2 regions of the Pseudomonas sp. S2_A05 genome follow, and region 1 is predicted to be linked to the other one. Evidence: riboswitches for the same ligand, from Rfam matches in the RefSeq annotation. Region 1 holds a riboswitch; the other holds the start of a gene.
The links. A riboswitch is a leader RNA that binds a small molecule or an ion and turns the genes downstream of it on or off. The one in region 1 is predicted to bind cobalamin.
Positions count from the first base shown of each region.

Region 1 (7,273 bases):
CGCAAAGAGTGGGCCTGACCCTTTACCGCCCCGGAATACATAACCCTGTGGGAGCGAGCCTGCTCGCGAAAGCGGTGTGTCAGCCACCCATGCATCAGGCAAGGAAGCGCAATATCGGCGCACCATCGAACGGGTCTGTCAGATAGTGCGCCCTGACCCCGAAAGTCGTCTGTAACCGCTCCGGCGTCAGCACGTGCAGCGGCTCGCCCAGTGCCACCAGACGCCCGCGCTCCAGCACCGCCAGGCGATCGCACTTGAGCGCCTGATTGAGATCGTGCAGGGCGATCAGCGTAGTCACCGGCAGTGCGCGCACCACGTGCAGAATGCTCAACTGATGCTGGATGTCGAGGTGGTTGGCCGGCTCGTCGAGCAGCAGGATCTGTGGGCGCTGCGCCAGTGCGCGGGCGATGTGCACGCGCTGGCGTTCCCCGCCGGAGAGGCTGCGCCAGAGGCGGTTGCGCAGGTGCACGGCGTCGACGTCAATCAGCGCTTGCTCGACGATGGCGTCATCGGCCGGCGACCACGGTTGCAGCGCCGACAACCACGGCGTCCGCCCCAGCGCCACCGCGTCGAACACGCGAATGCCATCGTCGGTATCGGCCTGTTGCTCAACCACCGCGAGCGTCTGCGCGATAGTGCGCCGCGACATCTTGCCCAGCGTCCGACCGTCGAGCTGCACCTGACCTGCGCTCGGTTCGCGCAGGCCAGCGAGCAGTTTCAGCAGAGTGGATTTCCCCGACCCGTTCGGCCCGACAATGCCCAGGGTCTCGCCGCGCTGAACATCGAGGCTGACACCGTTGAGCAATTCGGCACCGCGCACTTTGAAGCCCACATCAGCACAACTCAAAACCGTGTTCATCGCGCCGATCTCCGGCCCACCAGAATCAGCGCGAACACCGGTGCGCCGACCAGTGCGGTGATCACGCCGACCGGGATCACCTGACCCTTGATCAGGGTGCGTGACAGCACATCGGCGGCGATCAGAAACACTGCGCCGCCCAACGCACTGGCAGGCAGCAGACGGGCATGACCGGTGCCGAGCAACAACCGCGCGGCATGGGGAATCACCAGACCGACAAAGCCGATCGAGCCGACAATCGACACCATCACCGCCGTCACCAGCGCGGCGCAGCCAATCAACAGAATCTGCACACGTCGCACTGGAATGCCGAGAGACGCCGCCGAGTCCGCACCAAAGGTGAACGCATCCAGCGCCCGGCGATGCCACAGACAAACAACCAACCCCAACACAGCCACCGGCACCGCCAGCCACACCGACGGCCAGCGCACGCCGCCGAGATTGCCCAACAGCCAGAACATGATTCCGCGCGCCTGTTCCGAGCTGGCCGAGCGGGTGATCAGGAAAGCGGTGAGGGCGTTGAACAGCTGCGAGCCGGCAATCCCGGCAAGAATGATCTGCCCGGTGCCGCTGGCCGAGCCGCTGACCCGTGCCAACAGGATCACCATCACGAAAGCGGTCACCGCGCCGGCAAAAGCACCGACCGACAATGAAATCGCCCCGGCACCGACGCCGAGCAGGGCGACCATCACCGCGCCGGTCGAGGCGCCAGCAGAAATTCCCAGCAGATACGGATCGGCCAACGGATTGCGCAGCAGCGACTGCAGGATTACGCCACAGGTCGCCAGACCGGCGCCGCAGGCCGCCGCGACCAGCGCGCGGGTCAGGCGATAGTTCCAGACAATGCCTTCGTCGATCGGGTCGAGCACATAACCGGCGCCCCACAGCTTGTTGGCCAGCACCTGCAACACCACGCTCGGCTCGATCGAAGTCTCGCCAATGGCCACGCCGCCGATCAGCGCGACCGACAGCGTCAACAGCACCAGCAGCAAACGGATCAGGCGTCTGCTCATGGCGACAGGTCGTAGCCGTTGATGGCGCTGGCCAGTTGTTCGAGGCCGTCGAAGGTGCGCAGGCTGGCCTGCATGGCCATGGCGTCAAGGATGATGATGCGGTTGTGCTTGACCGCATCCATGTTGCGCGTCACCGGATCACTGCGCAGGAAGGCGAGTTTCTTTTGATAATCGTCCGCCGGGAAACGCCGACGATCCATGCGCGCGATCACCAGAAACGTCGGGTTGGCCTTGGCGATGGTTTCCCAGCCGACGGTTGGCCATTCTTCATCGGACTCGACGACGTTGCGCACGCCGAGGGTGCTGAGCATGAAATCGGGAACGCCTTTGTGCCCGGCCACGAACGGCTCGATGTCCATCTCGGCGCTGGAGAACCACACCAGAGCGCTGACGTCTTTGCGCTGCTGGTTTTTCGCGGTGGCGATCGATTGCGCGAGGCTGGCTTTGAGCTGCTCATTGAGCTGTTCGCCACGCGCCTGCACGTCGAAAATCGCCGCCAGTTGGCTCACGCTTTTGTAGATGCTGTCGATGCGAAACGGCGCCAGCCGCGTGCCGTCCGAACCGACGAGGTTGTCCTTGGCTTCGCAATCGGAGGGCAGCAGATAGGTCGGAATCTTCAGTTCATGAAACTGCTCGCGGGTGCCTACCGCGCCTTGCGGGCCGACCATCCATTCCAGCTCGACGGCAACCAGCTCCGGGCGTTTGGCGATCACCGCTTCGAAACTCGGCTCGTTGTCGGCAAGGCGCTCGATCCTGTCGTTCTGCGCTTTGTATGTGCCCAGCACGTCGTTGAACCACAGCGAAGTGCCAACGACTTTGTCGCCCAGACCCAAGGCATAGAGCATTTCCGTGCCGGCCTGGCCGATGGTCACCGTGCGCGCAGGCGCGTGCTGAAAGGTCAGGCTGCTGCCACAGTTTTCGACGGTCAGCGGATACGCAGTCGGCGCCGCTTGCGCCAGGGGGCAAAGACTCAGAGTGGTGAGCAGGGTGGCAACGCGGGGCAGCAGCATGGGGCAGTCTCCAAGGGAACCGTACGGGAGCGGGCGGGTACGGTTGGAAACACACCTCGGGCGCGGTCGTGGAAACTGCGCAAGGCCGGCACGGGGAAATGCGCACGGCACGATGTCCTTCCCGGACACCCCGCCGGTTGGTCAGTCACTGTGCCGGCAGGTCTCCTGACTGATGCGTCATTGCCATGCTCCGGCCTTCCCGGGATTCACCCAGTGGCAGTCAAGGAGCAGGCTCGGCACCTACAGTTGCGGGGGCAGTTCCGATTGATGCTGTGCAAGCATTTCGGATTCCCTATTAATTCCGTGTGGAAACCGGCGGCGGCATGGTAGTCGATTTGCACGGTGGAGGGGGAGGCGAATCTGCCACAGCGTCGATTTTGCCGTTGGCATTGCAATCTGTCATATGTCCTGGCTAATATACGATCCATATACACATCGTATAGGATTCATATATGGGCATCGTAAAGATTTCAGAGGACATGCACGAGAATCTGCGCATCTCCAGCAACGCCCTCAGCCGCTCGATCAACGCGCAGGCCGAGCACTGGATGCGCATCGGCATGCTCGCCGAGCTGCATCCCAATCTCGACCACAGCGCCATTTGCCGCCTGCTGATCCGCGCCGAACAGAATGGTGGGCTGGATCTGCAACAACTGACTCAGGAAGCCGTCAGCGCATGAGAAACCAGATCAAGATCAACACCCCGGCCGACATCGAAAAATCCCGCGCTGCCGGCAAACTCGCCGCTGAAGTGCTGGCAATGCTGGTGCCGCATGTGAAGGCTGGCGTGACCACCGATGAGCTGGATCGACTGTGCAACGATTACATCGTCAATGTGCAGAAGGCGGTGCCAGCCAATGTCGGTTATCACGGCTTCCCGAAAACCGTCTGCGCGTCGGTCAACGATGTGGTGTGCCACGGGATTCCATCGGGTACGCCATTGAAAGACGGCGACATCGTCAACCTCGACATCGCGGTGATCAAGGACGGCTGGTTCGGCGATACCAGTCGCATGTATGTGGTGGGCGAGGCGACTCGTGAAGCGCAGCACCTGATCAAGACCACCTACGAAGCCATGTGCGCAGGCATCCGTGCAGTGAAGCCGGGCGCAACGCTGGGCGATATCGGTCATGCGATCCAGCGCCTGGCGGAGGCGGAGGGCTTCAGCGTGGTGCGCGAGTACTGCGGCCATGGCATCGGCAAGGTCTATCACGACGAACCGCAAATCCTGCATTACGGCTTTCCCAATCAAGGGCTGAAGCTTAAGGCCGGGATGATTTTCACCGTGGAACCGATGCTCAATGCCGGCAAACGCCATGTGAAGAACATGCCGGATGGCTGGACCGTATTGACCAAGGATGGCTCCTTGTCGGCGCAGTGGGAGCATATGGTCGCGGTGACGGAGACCGGGTTTGAAGTGCTGACGGCTTGGCCGGATGAGATTGAAGGGTACCGGGCCATTGGCTAATACCGTGTCGCCTGCTTGCCCTCACCCTAGCCCTCTCCCAATGGGAGAGGGGACTGACCGAGGTGTTGTGCGAGATACGCCGACGTGCGATACCGAGTCGAACTTACATTTTGAACAGCATTAAGATCGGCTCCCTTTCCCCCTCGCCCCCCGTGGGGGAGAGGGCTGGGGTGAGGGGGTAGATCCAACTGACTCAGCGCAATCAGTGAGCACCGGCAGCCTTGTTCAAGTCGCTCTCGGTCCACTCGGTATAAACACAAGCATCCGCCGTCGCCCAGCGCACCCGTACCGGATCGCCGGCCTTGAGCGGCATGCCCGCTGCCGATAGCGCTTTCACCGTCATCGACGTCCCGCCCGCAGTCACCACGCTGCAGGTCTGGCTTTCACCGAGAAACAGCACCTCCACAACGTTCGCCGACACCTCATTCCAGCCCGCTGCCAGCGGCTCATCCAGCGCCTGCTGCGTGCTCAGCGCCAAGGCCTTTTCCGGACGCACCATCAGCAGCACATCCTGATCAGTGTGCAACCCGGACGTCAGCCGAATCGACAACGACTGGCCCTCGAAACTCGCCGCTGCATTGCCTTGCGCCTTGAGCTTGAGGAAGTTCGAATTACCCAGGAACGACGCGACAAATGCATTCGGCGGATTCTGATAAAGGTCATAACCACTGCCCAGCCCGACAATCTTGCCGTGGCTGAAAATCGCGATGCGTTGCGACAGACGCATGGCTTCTTCCTGGTCGTGGGTCACGTACACGATGGTGATACCCAGGCGTCGGTGCAGTTGGCGCAGTTCATCCTGCAAGTCCTCGCGCAGCTTCTTGTCCAGCGCGCCCAACGGTTCATCCATCAGCAGAATGCGCGGCTCGTAAACCAGCGCCCGGGCGATGGCAACCCGTTGTTGCTGGCCACCGGACAGTTGCGAAGGGCGGCGATGGGCGAACTGTTCGAGTTGCACCAGCTTCAACATCGCATCGACGCGCTTTTCGCGCTCGGCCGCAGCCAGTTTGCGAATGGTCAGAGGGAAGGCGATGTTGTCGCGTACCGACAGATGCGGGAACAGCGAGTAACGCTGAAAGACCATGCCGATGTCGCGCTTGTGCGGCGGCACGTTGACCAGCGACTGGCCGTTGACGAGGATCTCGCCGCTGCTCGGTGTTTCAAAACCGGCGAGCATCGACAGCGTGGTGCTTTTGCCCGAGCCGCTGGAGCCGAGGAAGGTGAGGAATTCACCGTCCTTGATGTCCAGCGAGATATTGTCGACGGCAGCGAAATCGCCGTAGTGCTTGTTCAGGTTGCGCAGGCTGACCAGGGGTTTGTCGTTCTGCTGGGATGCGTCTTTGATCACGGCACTCATGTCGTACTCCTGGGCGCTCAGGCGCTGATTTCGTTGCGCCGGCGCAGGGCGGCGGCGATCACCATGACCAATACCGACAGGCCGATCAGCAGCGTCGAAGCGACGGCGATCACCGGGGTCAGGTCCTGGCGCAAAGTGGTCCACATTTTCACGGGAAGGGTTTGCAGAGTCGGGCTTGCCATCATCACGCTGAGCACCACTTCGTCCCAGGAAACGAGGAAGGCGAAGAGGGCGCCGGCGACCATCCCCGGACGAATCGCCGGGAACGTCACCTTGAACACCGCTTGCAAGCGCGAGGCACCGCAGATTACCGCCGCGTCTTCAATCGACTGATCGAACAGCTTCAGCGAGTTGATGATCGAGATGATGGTGAACGGCAGCGCGACGATCACATGGCTGACGACGAAGGCGAACATCGTTCCGGTGTAGCCGAGCTTGAGAAACAGCGCGTACACCGCCACGGCAATGATCACCAGCGGCACGATCATCGGCAGGGTGAACAGGCCATAGAGCATCTCGCGGCCGGGAAAGCGTCCGCGCACCAGCGCAAACGCGGTCGGCAAACCGAGCGCCACAGCGCAGATGGTGGTCAGCACGGCAACTTTTAGGCTGGCGGCGGCGGCGTTCATCCAGTCGGGATTGGAGAAGAACTGGCCGTACCATTTCAGCGTCCAGCCCGGTGGCGGGAACACCAGCCACTGCGAGGAGCCGAACGACAGCAGCACGATGAACACGATCGGCAACAGCAGGAACAGGCCGATCAGCCCAGTCGTAGCGTAGAGGCCGAAACGCATGCGCCGGCTCATGGCATTGGGGGTCAGGAGCATGTCGGCTTACCTCGCGTTACTGGCGCCAACCGGGGATTCCGGTTGAAGCTTCAGGTAGAAGTAGAACAGCACCAGGGTAATTGCGATCAGCAACGCGGCGCCGGCACTGGCCAGGCCCCAGTTGAGGAACGATTGCACCTGCTGAATGATGAACTCCGGCAGCATCATGTTCTGCGCCCCGCCGAGCAGCGCGGGGGTGACGTAGTAACCGAGCGACATTACGAACACCATCAAACCGCCGGACGCCAGACCCGGCCGGCACAGCGGCAGGAACACCCGGAAAAAGTTGGTCCACGGACTGGCGCCACAGATCGAGCCGGCCTGCAGGATCATCGGGTCGATGGCCTGCATGGTCGCCTGCAACGGCAGTACGATGAACGGGATCATGATGTAGCTCATGCCGATCACCACGCCGGTGAGGTTGTGCACCATCTCCAGCGGTTGATCGATGATGCCCATGGCCATCAAGGTCTTGTTGATCACGCCCGAGGCTTGCAGCAAAACCAGCCACGAATAGGTGCGGGCGAGCAGGCTGGTCCACATCGACAGCAGCACGATGTTGAGGATCCAGCGCCCCCAGCCGCGCGGCACCAGGGTGATCGCCCAGGCCAGCGGAAAGCCCAAGAGCAGGCTGAACAGCGTCACCAGCCCGGCCACCGAAAAGGTGTTGAGCAGCACTCGCGCATAGGCCGAGTTGGCGAACAACTGTTCGTAGTTGCCGAGACCAGGCACAGGTTCC
Region 1 is NZ_CP162775.1:2,197,896-2,205,168, reverse strand. Features, by position in the region: gene metE (5-methyltetrahydropteroyltriglutamate--homocysteine S-methyltransferase) at 1-18, shown strand, start outside; partial or broken gene AB4O12_RS10035 (ABC transporter ATP-binding protein) at 95-763, opposite strand; gene AB4O12_RS10030 (FecCD family ABC transporter permease) at 856-1,872, opposite strand; gene AB4O12_RS10025 (ABC transporter substrate-binding protein) at 1,869-2,882, opposite strand; cobalamin riboswitch at 3,021-3,214, opposite strand; gene AB4O12_RS10020 (ParD-like family protein) at 3,335-3,562, shown strand; gene map (type I methionyl aminopeptidase) at 3,559-4,350, shown strand; gene AB4O12_RS10010 (ABC transporter ATP-binding protein) at 4,553-5,707, opposite strand; gene AB4O12_RS10005 (ABC transporter permease) at 5,725-6,534, opposite strand; gene AB4O12_RS10000 (ABC transporter permease) at 6,541-7,273, opposite strand, start outside.

Region 2 (7,273 bases), 740 kb from region 1:
GGTGATGGTCCCGGAAATCATGATCGGCAATTCGACGTGCAGCTCTTCGAACACACCTTGCACGGCAAAGATCGCCGCTTTGGCGTTGAGGGTGTCGAAAATGGTTTCGATCAGGATCAGGTCGGCGCCGCCCTCGATCAGGCCTTTGGTGGCTTCGGTGTAGTTTTCCACCAGCTCATCGAAGGTGACGTTGCGGTAGCCGGGGTTGTTGACGTCGGGCGACAGTGAGCAGGTGCGGCTGGTCGGGCCAAGCACGCCGGCCACGAAGCGCGGCTTGGCCGGGTTTTCGGCGGTCTTGGCGTCGGCAATCTTGCGCGCCAGACGTGCGCCTTCTACGTTTAACTCGTACGCCAGCTCTTCCATACCGTAATCGGCCATGGAAATGCGCGTGGCGTTGAAGGTATTGGTTTCGAGAATGTCGGCGCCGGCGTCCAGATAGGCTTTTTCGATACCGCCGATCACGTCCGGACGGGTGATCACCAGCAGGTCGTTGTTGCCCTTGACGTCGCTCGGCCAGTCCGCGAAGCGCTTGCCGCGATAATCCTGTTCTTCGAGCTTGTAGCTCTGGATCATCGTGCCCATCCCGCCGTCGAGAATCAGGATGCGCTCTTTGAGGGCTTGCTTGAGAGCTTGAAGGCGGACGCTGCGATCGGACATGAGGACTACTCGGAAAGACCATTACGAAGGAGCGCGATCATAGCAAACCTGTGCGCTTTTGGAGCATGTGCAGCTTTTGCATGAATATCGCTCATGTTGGTACGAGCGTCATAACGGTAGAATCGCAGCCTTTTTTTATCATCGAGATCAGCAGCATGCCGCACCGCTTCATCAGTTTATGGTTGCTGGTCCTGAGCGGGAGCGTTGCGGCGCAAGATCCCGCCATTTCTTCTTCCATCTCCTACAGCCGGGACATCCAACCGATCTTCACCGAGAAGTGCGTAGCCTGCCATGCGTGCTATGACTCGGCCTGTCAGCTCAATCTCGGCAGTGGCGAAGGCGCCGCCCGTGGCGCGAGCAAGATGCCGGTATATGACGGCGAACGCACCCAGGCTGCACCGACCACGCGCTTGTTTTACGACGCCTTCGGCAAGCGCGCCTGGCAGCAGAAAGACTTCTATTCGGTACTCGATGCCCAGGGCAGTCAGGCCGCGCTGATGGCGCGGATGCTTGAACTCGGCCACAAGACGCCGCTGACGCCGAACGCCAAACTGCCAGAAGAGATCGTTCTTGGGCTCAATCGCAACAATCTATGCGCAATGCCTGCGGAGTTCGACGGATATGCCGGCGCGCACCCGAAAGAGGGTATGCCGCTGGCCGTCACCGGTCTGACCGACCAGCAATACCAGACCTTGCAGCGCTGGCTGGCGTCTGGCGCGCCGATTGATGAGCAGAGCCTGGCGCCGACTGCCAAAGAGGCCATGCAGATCCTGCAAGTGGGAGAACCTGCTCAATGCTCCCGGTGCTCGGCAAAGTCTGGTCGGGCGCTGGCTGTTCGAGCACTGGTATCTGGCGCACATCTATTTCAAGGACGGTGAGCCGGGGCATTATTTCCAGTGGGTGCGTTCGCGCACGCCGAGCGGCCAGCCGATTGATCTGATCGCCACTCGCCGCCCCAACGACGACCCGGGCACGCAGGTGTATTACCGCATGTGGCCGGTGCAAGGGGTGATCGTGCACAAGACGCACATCACTTATCCGCTGAGCGCGGCGAAAATGGCCCGGATCAAAAGCCTGTTCTACAGCGGCAACTGGCAGGTCAACGCGCTGCCGGGTTACGGCCCGCAAAGCCGTGCCAATCCGTTTGCCACTTTCGAAGCGATTCCGGCGCAGGCGCGCTATCAGTTCATGCTCGATAACGCCGAATACTTCGTCCGCACCTTCATTCGCGGCCCGGTGTGCCGTGGGCAGATCGCGACCGACGTGATCCGCGACAACTTCTGGGCGCTGTTCCAGGCGCCGGAACATGATCTCTATATCACCGACCCGAACTACCGCGGCCAGGCCACGCCGCTGCTGGCGATGCCGGGGCAGAACGACGATGTCGGCAGCGTGCTGAGTCTGTGGCGCAACTATCGCGACAAGCGCAACGAATACGAGGCACTGCGCCGTGACAGCTATGCCGATCTGCCGGCGCCGAGCTGGTCGACGCTGTGGGCCGGCAACGACAACGCCTTGCTGAGCATTTTCCGCCATTTCGACAGCGCTTCGGTGACCAAGGGGCTTATCGGTGAGGTGCCGCAAACCATGTGGCTGTTCGACTATCCGCTGCTGGAGCGCACTTATTACCAGCTCGCGGTCAATTTCGACGTGTTCGGCAACGTTTCCCATCAGGCGCAGACCCGTCTGTATTTCGATCTGATCCGTAACGGCGCGGAGCAGAACTTCCTGCGCCTGATGCCCGCCGACTCGCGCGAGGACTACCTCAACGATTGGTACCAGGACGGCGGCCAGTTCAAGATGTGGCTCGATTACGAGGCCATCGATGACGACAAACCGACCGCGCTGAAACTCGACGAAAAAGACCCGAAACATGATTTCGCCATGCAGTTGCTGGCGCGCTACGGTGATCTGAACGCGCGGCCAGACCCGATCAATCGCTGCGACGGCGCTTATTGCTCGCGACCGAATATCGATCCGGCGTTGCAGGATGCCGAGCAGGCCCTGAGCCGTCTGGCCTCGCGCCCGGCCGCAGGGTTGAAAGTCATCGACCAGTTGCCCGAAGCGACCTTGCTGCGCGTTGAAACCGCCAGTGGCAAGCGCGAGGTCTACAGCGTGCTGCGCAACCGCGCCCACAGCAACGTGGCGTTTTTGCTCGGTGAGTCGCTGCGCTATCAGCCGGGGCTCGACACGTTGACTGTCTATCCGGGCGTACTCACCAGTTACCCGAATTTCATGTTCAACGTCCCGGCCGAGCAGGTGCCGGCGTTTGTCGATGCGATGGAGAATGCCAGGGATGCCAATCGGTTCGAAAAGATCGTCGAGCGCTGGGGCATTCGGCGCAGTCATCCGCAGTTCTGGCTGTATTTCCACGATCTGAGCCAGTACATCCATGAAACCGACCCGGTGGAAGAGGGCGTGCTGGATATGAACCGGTACGAGAATCTTTGAGTATTCGCAGGCGTGTGCCCGGGATTCTTTCCCGACAAAAATACTAGGACTTTGTCAGCCGCGCCGATTGGCGTAAACTGCGCCCACGCCTGCGAGGAGTTTTTATGACCGCTATTACCATTACCGACGCCGCCCATGATTACCTGGCTGATCTGCTCTCCAAGCAGAACACCCCGGGCATCGGCATCCGCGTTTTCATTACCCAGCCTGGTACCCAGTACGCCGAAACCTGCATTGCCTACTGCAAGCCGGGCGAAGAGAAGCCTGAAGACACCGCGCTGGGGCTGAAAAGCTTCACCGCCTACATCGATTCCTTCAGCGAAGCGTTTCTTGATGACGCGGTCGTTGATTACGCCACCGACCGCATGGGCGGCCAGCTGACCATCAAGGCGCCAAACGCCAAGGTGCCGATGGTCAACGCCGACAGCCCGGTCAACGAGCGCATCAACTATTACCTGCAAACCGAGATCAACCCGGGGCTGGCCAGTCACGGCGGTCAGGTCAGCCTGATCGATGTTGTCGAGGACGGCATTGCCGTGTTGCAGTTCGGCGGCGGTTGCCAGGGCTGCGGCCAGGCTGACGTAACCTTGAAAGAAGGCATTGAGCGCACCTTGCTCGAGCGCATTCCGGAGCTCAAGGGCGTTCGCGACGTGACCGACCACACGCAGAAAGAAAACGCCTACTACTAAGGTGTTCGCTGCGATCATGAAAAACGGCGCCCCGTGAGCGCCGTTTTTTTATGGGCAACTTTTGCCGCCCCATTCGCGAGCGGGCTCGCTGCCACATTGAAATGCAATGACCTGTGGGAGCGGGCCTGCTCGCGAAGGCGTCTTCAAGGCCGATAAAGATGCGCATGCCCGGCGCGATACAGCGAAGACTCGCTGAACACCTCGCTGCCCAGCACCCGCCCGACCAGAATCAGCGCCGTACGCCGAAAGCTTTTGGCCTCGACCTTTGCGGCAATGTCCGCCAATGTACCTACCACCCAGTCCTGATCCGGCCATGTCGCGCGGTGAATAATGGCAATCGGGCAGTCCGCGCCGTAATGCGGCAGCAGTTCAACCAGTATCTTTTCCAGATGATTGACCCCCAGATGAATGGCCATGGTCGCGCCGTGCTGCGCCAGGCTCGCCAGTTCTTCGCCGGCGGGCATCGCGGTCTTGTCGGCGTAACGGGTCAGGATCACGCTTTGCGAAATGTCCGGCAGGGTCAACTCGGCGCCCAGCAGCGCTGCGCATGCCGCCGTCGCGGTTACGCCCGGAATGATCTCGAAAGGAATGTTCAGCTCACGCAAGTAGCGGATCTGCTCACCAATCGCGCCGTACAGACTTGGGTCTCCGGAATGCACACGGGCCACATCCTGGCCTTGGGCATGGGCAGTCCTGATCAGATCGATGATCTGTTCCAGATGCAGTTCAGCGCTATTGGCCACGATTTCGGCCTGATGACCTTCCAGCACCGCTGCGGGTACCAGCGAGCCGGCATAAATGATCACCGGGCAGCTGCGAATCAGCCGTTGGCCTTTGACGGTGATGAGTTCCGGGTCGCCGGGGCCGGCGCCGATGAAGTAGACGGTCATCGTTGAATCCTTGTGAAGAGGCGCAGGCACACTGCAGATGAAGCGTGCTCATGATCGATGGCGGGGATTATCGGGATTTTATGCAGCGCCGGCCAATGCCAGCGTGGCCTGCGCATATTTCTGCCGGTGGATCAGCAGTTTCGCCGGCGCCTGAATCAGTTGCTCGGCGAGCGCCAGCGCGGCGCTTTCCGCCACGCCGTAGCAGCCGGTGCGCTCAAAGGCGATCTGCGATTGATGGCTGAGGCGCTGCTGATAGGGCGCCAGTTCGGCACTGTTGAAATACTGCAGCGGCAGGTTCAATTGTGTGGCCAGTTCCAGCAACCCCGGTTCGTCGCGCTTGAGGTCGATACTCGCCAAAGCCTTGACCGCTCGCAGCTCGATGCGGTGCGCCTGCAACGCTTGATCGAGTAACGCACGCAACGTACTGGCCGGGCAGCCCCGCTGGCAGCCGAGGCCGACCACGAGGGTCGGCGCTGCGCGGTCATCGGTCATGCCTGATATGGGCCTGCGCTTTTGCGGCGGAACAACCATGCACTGATCAGGCCCAAGGCCAGCCAGAACGCGACGTTGGTCAGCTGCGAAGCGATTTTGAACTGGGTTTCCAGTGCCTCTGGAGCGAGCATCGAATGCACCTGCGGTTGCGGCGCGCCGATCACATGCGGCACGGCGAGAATCGCCACACCGAGAAGCTTCATCAGCCAGTGACGACTGAAGGCAATCAGTGCCAGACCGACGGCGGTCGAAGCGGCAGTGCCGATCCACCAGATCTGCCGCGAGGCCAGATCGGCGGCGGCTGTGCCCGGCAACTCAGGTGGCAGGCCCAGGGTCGGCGCGAGAACGAACGTGGCATAACCGGCCAGACCCCAGAGCAGCCCTTGCGAGGTCTTGGTCGGCGCGCGCAGGGTATAAAGACCGGCGAGCATCAGGGCGAAACCCACCGCTACCACCAGATTACCGCCAGTGGTCGAGACCACACGCTGCCAGCCGTCTTCCGGCTCCCAGGCTTCGCCATCATGGCTGTGGGCGGCGGTGCCGGCGGCGTGTTCGTGGACTTGCGCGACCGGTTCGGATTTCTCGAAAGTTTCGGCCTGCTGAATCAACGGTGATACCCAGAAACTCTGCAGCAGGGTCAGCAGCAGGGCGGCCAGCAAGCCGGTGAAGCCTGCGGTTTGCGCGATACGCTTGATCATTTCGGCAGGCCTCAGTGGCACGGGAACGCGGCGCTGTGGCGGGTATCGTGGGCGGCGTTGTGCACCGCTTCGATGTGCGAGAAACCGGCGAACCAGACCAGGCTGGCACCGAGGATCGAGGCGAAGAGGGCGGCGGCGACGCGTTGGCCGAGTGTGGTGCTGCTGGAGATGTGGTCAGTGTGGCTGACGGTGTTACTGATGATCGACATAGCGCTTCCCTCTGAAATGTCAGCGGGTAAACAGAGCGCATGAAAATCCCTGCGGGCCGGGCACGCAGGGATTTCGAACAGCGCCCGCCCACCGCGGGTTTGTTTGTGTTCAGCGGCGCTTGCGCGCGCTGGGTGTTGCGGGCCGGTCTCCGGGCTCGCGAGGGGTTGGCTGGTCGCCGACCTGCAAGCATCACCTTCCCATGCCGGGGCACAGTGGATCTGACGCTTCGCTCGCTTACCGTTGCGGGGGCAGCACCGGACTGACATGGCTTTGAGTAAAGCACATGATTCACCGGTTTCCCGTTTCACCCTGTGAAGGGCACCCGTAACAAGGTGTGCAGGAGAACATGGGTTTGGGTTTTTAGTCAATTTCCGGGGGCGGATCCGTTGCTGCGGGGGGGGGGCTTTTTTTCGGGTGTTTTTGTGTGTATATCCGTTGCTGCGGGTGTTGCTGATTACGGTTTCGCCCTTACGGCGAGGCACTTTTTCCAAACGCCGAAAAAGTACCCAAAAAGGCTTGCTCCTACGTTCGGCCCTCGCAGGCTCGGGTTCCTTCGCTCCGGGACTGATCCGGGCGCAGCGGCTCCGGTTTGCTTCGCTGCACCTACACTCGCTGTGTACGACTGCGTCGTACGGTCGCTGCGCTCCCACGCCCGGATCAATCCCTCCACTCAGCCTTCCGACGTCGCCGGTGGATCAAGATCAAGAGCACTCGAGCTTGCGCTCATTGTTGAGTGGGGCGGCTTCGCCGCGGGCAGCTGCGCTGCTTTGCGTTTGCTTTGTAGGCGAGCCTGCTCGCGAAGGCGGCCTGACAGCCGACCTGTTCTTGAGGTGGTACGCGATCCAACTGTAGGAGCTGCCGAAGGCTGCGATCTTTTGCTTTTGCCTTTGCCTTTGCTTTTGCTCTGGCTTTTGATCTTTTGCCCCTTCGGCAGGCTTCGTTACGGGATCGATCCGGGGGTGGGAGCGCAGCGACCGTACGACGCAGTCGTACACAGCGGAAGGAGGTGCAGCGAAGCAAACCGTAGCCGCTGCGCCCGGATCGGTCCCGTAACGAAGGTACCCCGAGCCCCAGCGAGCGGGCCGTACGCCGGGGCAAAGCCTTTGGTTCCTTTTTGGCGTTTGAAAAAGGGACTCGCTGTAAGAGCGAAACCATAAGAAGCCGTTACCGCAGCAACGGATATACC
Region 2 is NZ_CP162775.1:1,458,180-1,465,452, forward strand. Features, by position in the region: gene metH (methionine synthase) at 1-657, opposite strand, end outside; partial or broken gene AB4O12_RS06665 (fatty acid cis/trans isomerase) at 813-3,108, shown strand; gene nfuA (Fe-S biogenesis protein NfuA) at 3,213-3,797, shown strand; gene cobM (precorrin-4 C(11)-methyltransferase) at 3,941-4,687, opposite strand; gene AB4O12_RS06680 (cobalamin biosynthesis protein) at 4,766-5,179, opposite strand; gene AB4O12_RS06685 (CbtA family protein) at 5,176-5,877, opposite strand; gene AB4O12_RS06690 (CbtB domain-containing protein) at 5,889-6,086, opposite strand; cobalamin riboswitch at 6,210-6,428, opposite strand.
Region 2: it holds a riboswitch for cobalamin, as region 1 does, so the genes downstream of both, AB4O12_RS06690 (CbtB domain-containing protein) here and AB4O12_RS10025 (ABC transporter substrate-binding protein) in region 1, are expected to answer to the same signal.